DNA from 3 places in the Mesorhizobium sp. P2_H9 genome. Region 2 is predicted to be linked to each of the others. Evidence: predicted binding sites of a transcription regulator. Region 2 holds the regulator's gene; each other region holds the start of a gene.
What was found. The regulator LexA, encoded in region 2, represses DNA repair genes until DNA is damaged. The targets are predictions, from matches to a motif close to TGTTCNNNNTGTGTTCNG.
Positions count from the first base shown of each region.

Region 1: the regulator LexA is predicted to act here: its motif matches at 1,055-1,072, upstream of dinB (DNA polymerase IV).
Region 3: the regulator LexA is predicted to act here: its motif matches at 1,188-1,205, upstream of AC1DXN_RS14450 (DNA recombination protein RmuC).

Region 1 is NZ_JBFUFX010000024.1:20,484-22,751, forward strand. Features, by position in the region: gene AC1DXN_RS30260 (alpha/beta fold hydrolase) at 171-992, shown strand; gene dinB (DNA polymerase IV) at 1,132-2,268, shown strand, end outside.
Region 2 is NZ_JBFUFX010000003.1:71,071-73,338, forward strand. Features, by position in the region: gene kynU (kynureninase) at 1-498, opposite strand, end outside; gene lexA (transcriptional repressor LexA) at 991-1,728, shown strand; gene AC1DXN_RS06245 (ComEC/Rec2 family competence protein) at 1,722-2,268, opposite strand, start outside.
Region 3 is NZ_JBFUFX010000007.1:54,979-57,246, forward strand. Features, by position in the region: gene AC1DXN_RS14450 (DNA recombination protein RmuC) at 1-1,155, opposite strand, end outside; gene def (peptide deformylase) at 1,260-1,790, shown strand; gene fmt (methionyl-tRNA formyltransferase) at 1,801-2,268, shown strand, end outside.

The DNA of each region.
Region 1 (2,268 bases), on a different contig from region 2:
CCGTGCCAGTCACCTCGCCCGACCAATTTCGGCCCACCGGCTCAATCTCGCGGCGGCAGATCATGCTCGCCGGCGCGGGCATGGCGACGCTGCCGTTGATTGCCGCACTCCCTTCCACCGCCGCCGGCGGCCAAATTTCCGCAACCTCTCATCAACAAGGAACAAGCCCTATGAGCATCATCACCACCAAGGACGGAACCGAGATCTACTACAAGGACTGGGGAAAGGGTCAGCCGATCGTCTTCAGCCATGGCTGGCCGTTGAGCAGCGACGCCTTCGAAGACCAGATGTTCTTCCTGGCATCGCATGGCTATCGCGCCATCGCCCATGACCGCCGCGGCCACGGCCGCTCCAGCCAGCCCTGGCACGGCAACGACATGGACACCTATGCCGACGACCTCGCCGAACTGGTGCAGCAGCTGGACCTCAAGGACGCGATCCATGTCGGCCACTCCACCGGCGGCGGCGAAGTTGCGCGCTACATTGGCCGCCATGGCACCGGCCGCGTGGCAAAGGCGGTGCTGATCGGAGCGGTGCCGCCGCTGATGCTGAAGACGGCGGCCAATCCCGGCGGTCTGCCGATCGATGTCTTCGACGGCATCCGCAAGGGTGTGCTGAGCGATCGCTCGCAGTTCTTCAGGGATTTGACCATGGCATTCTACGGCTACAACCGGCCCGGAGCGAAGGTCTCTGAAGGCGTGCGTGATGCCTTCTGGCTGCAAGGCATGATGGCCGGGATGCCTGCCAGCTATTTCTGCATCAAAGCGTTTTCGGAGACCGACCAGACCGAAGATTTGAAGAAGTTCGACAAGCCGACGCTGATCCTGCATGGCGACGACGACCAGATCGTGCCGATTGCCGACTCGGCGCTGCTGTCTTCGAAACTGGTCAAGGGCGCGACGCTGAAGGTCTACAAGGGCGGTTCGCACGGCATCTGCACCACCCAGAAGGATGAGGTGAACGCCGACCTGCTCGCCTTCATCAAAGGCTGATTGCCCGGCGCCGCGCCAGTCAAGGTGCGGCGCCGCATCACCGCTTGACAAAGGGCACGATTTGTTCTGTATTTGTTCTGCAAAACGCCCCTCAAAATAGACGCGGCTAATGCTGCAGCGCCGCAAGGAAACGGTCGGGATGGAACCCACCATTCTCCATGCGGATCTCGACGCATTCTATGCCTCGGTCGAGCAACTGCTCGACGCCTCGCTTAGAGGCAAGCCGATCGCCGTCGGCGGCGGCGTTGTGCTCGCCGCTTCCTACGAGGCCAGGGTTTTTGGCGTGCGCGGCGGCATGCCTGGACGGCGCGCCCGGCAGCTCTGCCCGCAGTTGATCTTCGTCGGCGGCCATTTCAGCGACTACCAGCGGCTGGGCGACGCGGCAATAAAAGTGCTCGACGATTTTACGCCGCTGGTCGAGCGCATTTCCATCGACGAGGCCTTTGCCGATGTCGCCGGCTGCACGCATCTGTTCGGCTCGCCGGCCGAGATCGCCGCCACGATACGCCACCGGGTGCGGCAAGAACTCGGCCTGCCGATCTCGATCGGCGTGGCCCGCACCAAGCACCTGGCCAAGATCGCTTCGCAAGTGGCAAAACCTGACGGGCTGGTGGTGGTCGATCCCGCCGGCGAACTTGCCTTCCTGCATGATTTGCCGGTCGGTCTGATGTGGGGCGTCGGCCCGGCGACCAAAGCGCGGCTGGCCGAGATCGGCGTCGAGACCATTGGCCAATTGGCGAAGACGCACAGCGGCGCGCTGGAGCGACTGCTCGGGCCTGCCGCCGGCGAAAAGCTTGCCGCGCTGGCGTGGAACCGCGACCCGCGAAAACTGGTGACGCATCGGCGGGCGCATTCGGCCGGGGCGCAATCGGCGCTCGGCAGGAAACCGGCCGAGGCAAAAATCTTCGTGCCGGTGTTGCTGCATCTGGCCGACCGTGTCGCCAGCCGGCTCAGAGCCAAAGCGCGGCCCGGCCGCACGGTGACGGTGCGCGTCCGCTTTGCCGACCTCAGCGCCGTGACCCGCTCGGTCACCCTCGACCAGCCGATTTCGGCAACACTGATGCTGGCTGAGATCGCCGAGGAGCTGGTGCGCGGCGTGCTTGCCGCCTACCCCGGGGAAAAGACCATTTCACTGCTGGCGATCTCGGTATCGCATCTGGAGGAGAGTGCCGAGCTGCAGCTCGAACTGCCGCTTGGCCTTGTCGACGAGAAGCAGAGGCCGGGCACCCAAAAGGGCCTGGCGCGCTTTGGCGCCGACCGCGCCGTCGACAAGATC
Region 2 (2,268 bases):
GGAGGTGCGTTCGTCGATCAGCTCTTCGATATCAGGCGCGTCGAAACCCGAAAGGCGCAGCTGAGTGTTCTTTCGCGTCGAGACCACGCCTTCGGCCATGTAGAGGTCGGTCGGAAAACTGTCACCCTCGGCGACGATGACCGGCCGCTCCGGCCGCATGGCCATCGCGGCGTGCAGCAGCTTGTAAATGTTGACCGAGGTCGTGTCACAGACCACCGTCTGGCCGGCGGCGGCGCCGATCAGGCGCCCAAGCTGGTCACCGAGCTCGAGCGGCATGTCGAACCAGCCGGCCGTGTTCCAGGCGCGGATCAGGTCATGCGCCCATTCCTCGGTCGCCGCCTTGCGCAACTCGTCGCAAGCGGCATGCGAGGCAGCCCCCAGCGAATTGCCGTCGAGATAGATCACTCCTTGCGGCAGCACAAAGCGGTCGCGCATGGCGCGCAGCGGATCCGCGGCATCCATCGCCTCGATGGCCGCCAGATCGGGAATTCCTGTCATGGTTTGTCTACTCCCCCAACATTCGACGCAACGCCGGAACGACGGCATCCATCGGTCACCAGCGCTTTTCCACCACCTGGCATCGCGCGGCAAGGTTCCACCGATGACAAGCTGTCCGACCAGGTGCTGAAAATCAGGAGCCAAACCTGCCCAAGGTTGGCGTTTTGACTTCGTTTCGTTCACGGTGCATTAACCAAATCGCCCCGTCGATATGGCTGCAATTGCGCGCCATCTTTGCCGACTGACGGCCGATTCCAATGCCGCCTTTTGGGAACCCAGAGGCGGCAAACGGAAGCAGAATCAAGGCGATGAGGCGCGAACCGGTGAAAGCGCGGCGGTGCCGTTGGCGCGGCGGTATCGTTTCCAGAGCCCTAACATATTCATTAAACTTTAAACGGTTGCGGAACACAACTGGAACAGATAGTGTTTGTTCTGGGTTTGTTTTTCTGATTCTGGTTCGAAATCTCTGGTTCGAAACCCTTGGGGGCCGCCATGCTGACGCGCAAGCAACATGAACTTCTGATGTTCATCCATGAGCGACTGAAGGAGAGCGGCATTCCGCCGTCGTTCGACGAGATGAAGGAAGCGCTGGACCTTGCCTCCAAGTCAGGCATTCACCGGCTGATCACGGCGCTGGAAGAACGCGGCTTCATTCGCCGGCTACCCAACCGTGCCCGCGCCCTGGAAGTGCTGCGGCTGCCGGACTCGATCGCGCCCGGCCTCAACGCAGCGCGCAAATTCTCGCCGAGCGTTATCCAGGGCAGTCTTGGACAAGGCGGCCTCGGGCGGCAAATCAAGCCGGCGCCTTCGCGCATGCCTTCGGCCGGCAATGACGACGATGTGGTCGCCGCCGTGTCGATCCCGGTGATGGGACGCATTGCCGCCGGTGTGCCGATCGACGCCATCCAGCACCAGACGCATTCGATCTCGGTGCCACCGGACATGATCATGGGCGGCGAACACTATGCACTGGAGGTGAAGGGCGATTCGATGATCGAGGCCGGCATTTTCGACGGCGACACGGTCATCATCCGCAACGCCGATACCGCCAGCCCGGGCGAGATCATCGTGGCGCTGGTCGATGACGAGGAAGCGACGCTGAAGCGGTTCCGCCGCAAGGGCGCCTCGATCGCGCTTGAGGCCGCCAATCCGGCCTATGAGACCCGCATTTTCGGCCCGGACCGGGTCAAGGTGCAAGGCAAGTTGGTCGGGCTGATCCGCCGTTACTGAGCCGGCTTGACGGCTGATTTTTCGGGCTTCTTGTAGGGCGGTAGCCCCCTCGCTTCGCGAGAGAATTTTCGTTGGACGTGCCAGGGGCGGTATGGCTTGTCGACGGCAAAGTCGATCTCTGCCGGCCTGGTCGCCGATTGCGGATCGAAGAAGATGGCTGCGCTGCCCGAACGGGCAAGTTGTCGTTTGTTGACGACAAGGACCAGCGGATCGCGGCAAGGGTCATAGGCGGTGGCGTCGTCGATGACAATCAGGGTCGCGAAAGAGCAGGCTTTCCACGCGTTCTTGCGGTCTTCGACATAGGCGACGATCGCGCCGGAGGGATGCCGTGCAAGGCACAGCCCGGCTTTGCAATAGAAGGGCGAGCCTGGCGGCAATTCGGTCGGGTCGGCAATATCGAATTGTTCGCTGCTGTTGTCGAACGTCTCGGGCTCGACGATGGTTTCGGACTTTAGGGCGCGCTTCCAGTTGTCGGTCGTGAATTCGTTCGAACGCGCCCGGTTGAGGGCCAGCTCACCGCCGCCAATCGGCAGCGCAACC
Region 3 (2,268 bases), on a different contig from region 2:
CTCGCCAGGCTGCACACCGAACTCCAGCGCCTCGATCTTCTGGCCGCGCTTGGTCACCTTCGACGTCGACACCAGAATGTCGTCGATGTCCTTGGCCGACTGGGTGAAATGCGTCTGCAGCCGGCGCACCCGCTCGTCGACGCGCGCGACATCCTCCATCAGCCGAATCACCTCGCCTTGGATCAGATGCGCCTGCTCGCGCATGCGGGCGTCCTTGAGGATCGCCTGGATGACCTGGATCGACAGCATCAAAAGCGACGGCGAAACGATGATGACGCGGGCGCGGTGCGCCTTCTGGATAAGCGCATCGAAATTCTCGTGGATCTCGGCGAACACCGATTCCGACGGCACGAACATGAAGGCGGTGTCCTGCGTCTCGCCCTGGATCAGGTATTTTTCCGAGATATCGCGGACATGGATCTCGATGTCGCGGCGGAAGGCTTGCGCGGCCACCTTCTGAAGGTCGGCGCCGTCGGCGGCGCGGATTGCGTTCCAGGCTTCCAGCGGAAATTTTGCGTCGATGGCCAGCGACGGCGCGCCGTTCGGCATCTTCACCAGGCAATCGGGCCGGCTGCCATTCGACAGCGTCGCCTGGAATTCGTAGGCGCCCATCGGCAGGCCGTCGGCGACGATCGCCTCCATGCGCGACTGGCCGAAGGCGCCGCGCGTCTGCTTGTTGGACAGGATTGCCTGCAATTGCACGACCTGGCCGGCGAGCGACTGGATGTTGCCTTGCGCGACATCGATGATCGCCAGCCGCTCCTGCAGTTTGGCCAGGCTCTCATGCGTCGATTTCGTCTGCTCGGTCATGGTCTGGCCGAGGCGGCCGGTCATCGCGTCGAGGCGCTGGCCGATCGACTGCGTCAGCTCGGCCTGCCGTGCCCCGAACACGTCGGCGATGGCGCCCATGCGGCCCTGCATTTCGGCCTGGCTTTGCAGGATGCCGGCCATCCGCGCCTCGGCGTCGCGGGCATGGTCGGCCGCTTCCGCGGCGGCTACGGTCCGCGCCTTGGCCGACCGCCACAGCGCAACGACCAGCGCCAGGAACAGGCCTAGAAACAGCATCGCCCCGAACGCCAGCGCATGACCGAGCGTGATCGTCGTGGCGCCGAGCCGGGCAACAGGCTCGGAAAGGATTGATGTCAGATCATTCATTTGGGCAGCATAGATGATTCGGCCCGCCGGCACAGATCAAAACGTGAACGACACCGCAAGCGCCCCGGTTGACGCTTTTCGCGCGAGGTCTTAGGTGAGAAAGCATGTCGATCAAGCCGCTTATCATCCTTCCCGATCCCATCCTGCGCCAGCTTTCCAAGCCGGTAGAGCGCGTCGACGGCGCCTTGCGCAAGCTGGCCGGCGACATGCTGGACACCATGTATGACGCGCCCGGCATCGGCCTGGCGGCAATCCAGATCGGCGAACCGCTGCGCATGCTGGTGATCGACCTTGCCAAGGAGGACGAGACTCCGGCGCCGCATGTCTTCATCAATCCCGAAATCCTCGAAAGCGCCGACCAGCGCTCGGTCTACGAGGAAGGCTGCCTGTCGATCCCGGACTATTATGCCGAGGTCGAGCGACCGGCGGCCGTGCGGGTGAAATATCTCGACCGCGACGGCAAGTCGCAGGAACTCGAAGCCGAAGGGCTGATGGCGACCTGCCTGCAGCATGAGATCGACCACCTCAACGGCGTGCTGTTCATCGACCACATCTCGAAGCTGAAGCGCGACATGGTGGTGAAGAAGTTCAAGAAGCTCGCCAGGGACAAGGTGCCAGGCAAGCTGGTGGGATAGGGGTCGAAAAATGCCCCTTCGCGTCATCTTCATGGGTACGCCTGAATTTTCCGTGCCGACGCTGCGGGCGATCGCCGAGGCCGGGCATGAGATCGTTGCCGTCTACACCCAGCCGCCGCGTGCCGCCGGCCGTCGTGGGCTGGAGCTGACGCCATCGCCGGTGCAGCGCGAAGCGGAGAGGCTGGGCGTCGAGGTTCACACGCCGGTGTCGCTGAAAGGCGAGGCCGAGCAGGAAGCTTTCCGCGCCTTGCAGGTCGATGTCGCCGTGGTCGTCGCCTACGGATTGCTGTTGCCCAAGGCTATTCTCGACGCGCCACGGCTCGCTTGCCTGAACGGCCACGCGTCGTTGTTGCCGCGCTGGCGGGGTGCCGCACCCATCCAGCGCGCGATCATGGCTGGCGATACCGAGACCGGCATGATGGTGATGCGAATGGAAGCGGGTCTGGACACCGGTCCGGTGGCAATGGTTGAAAAATGC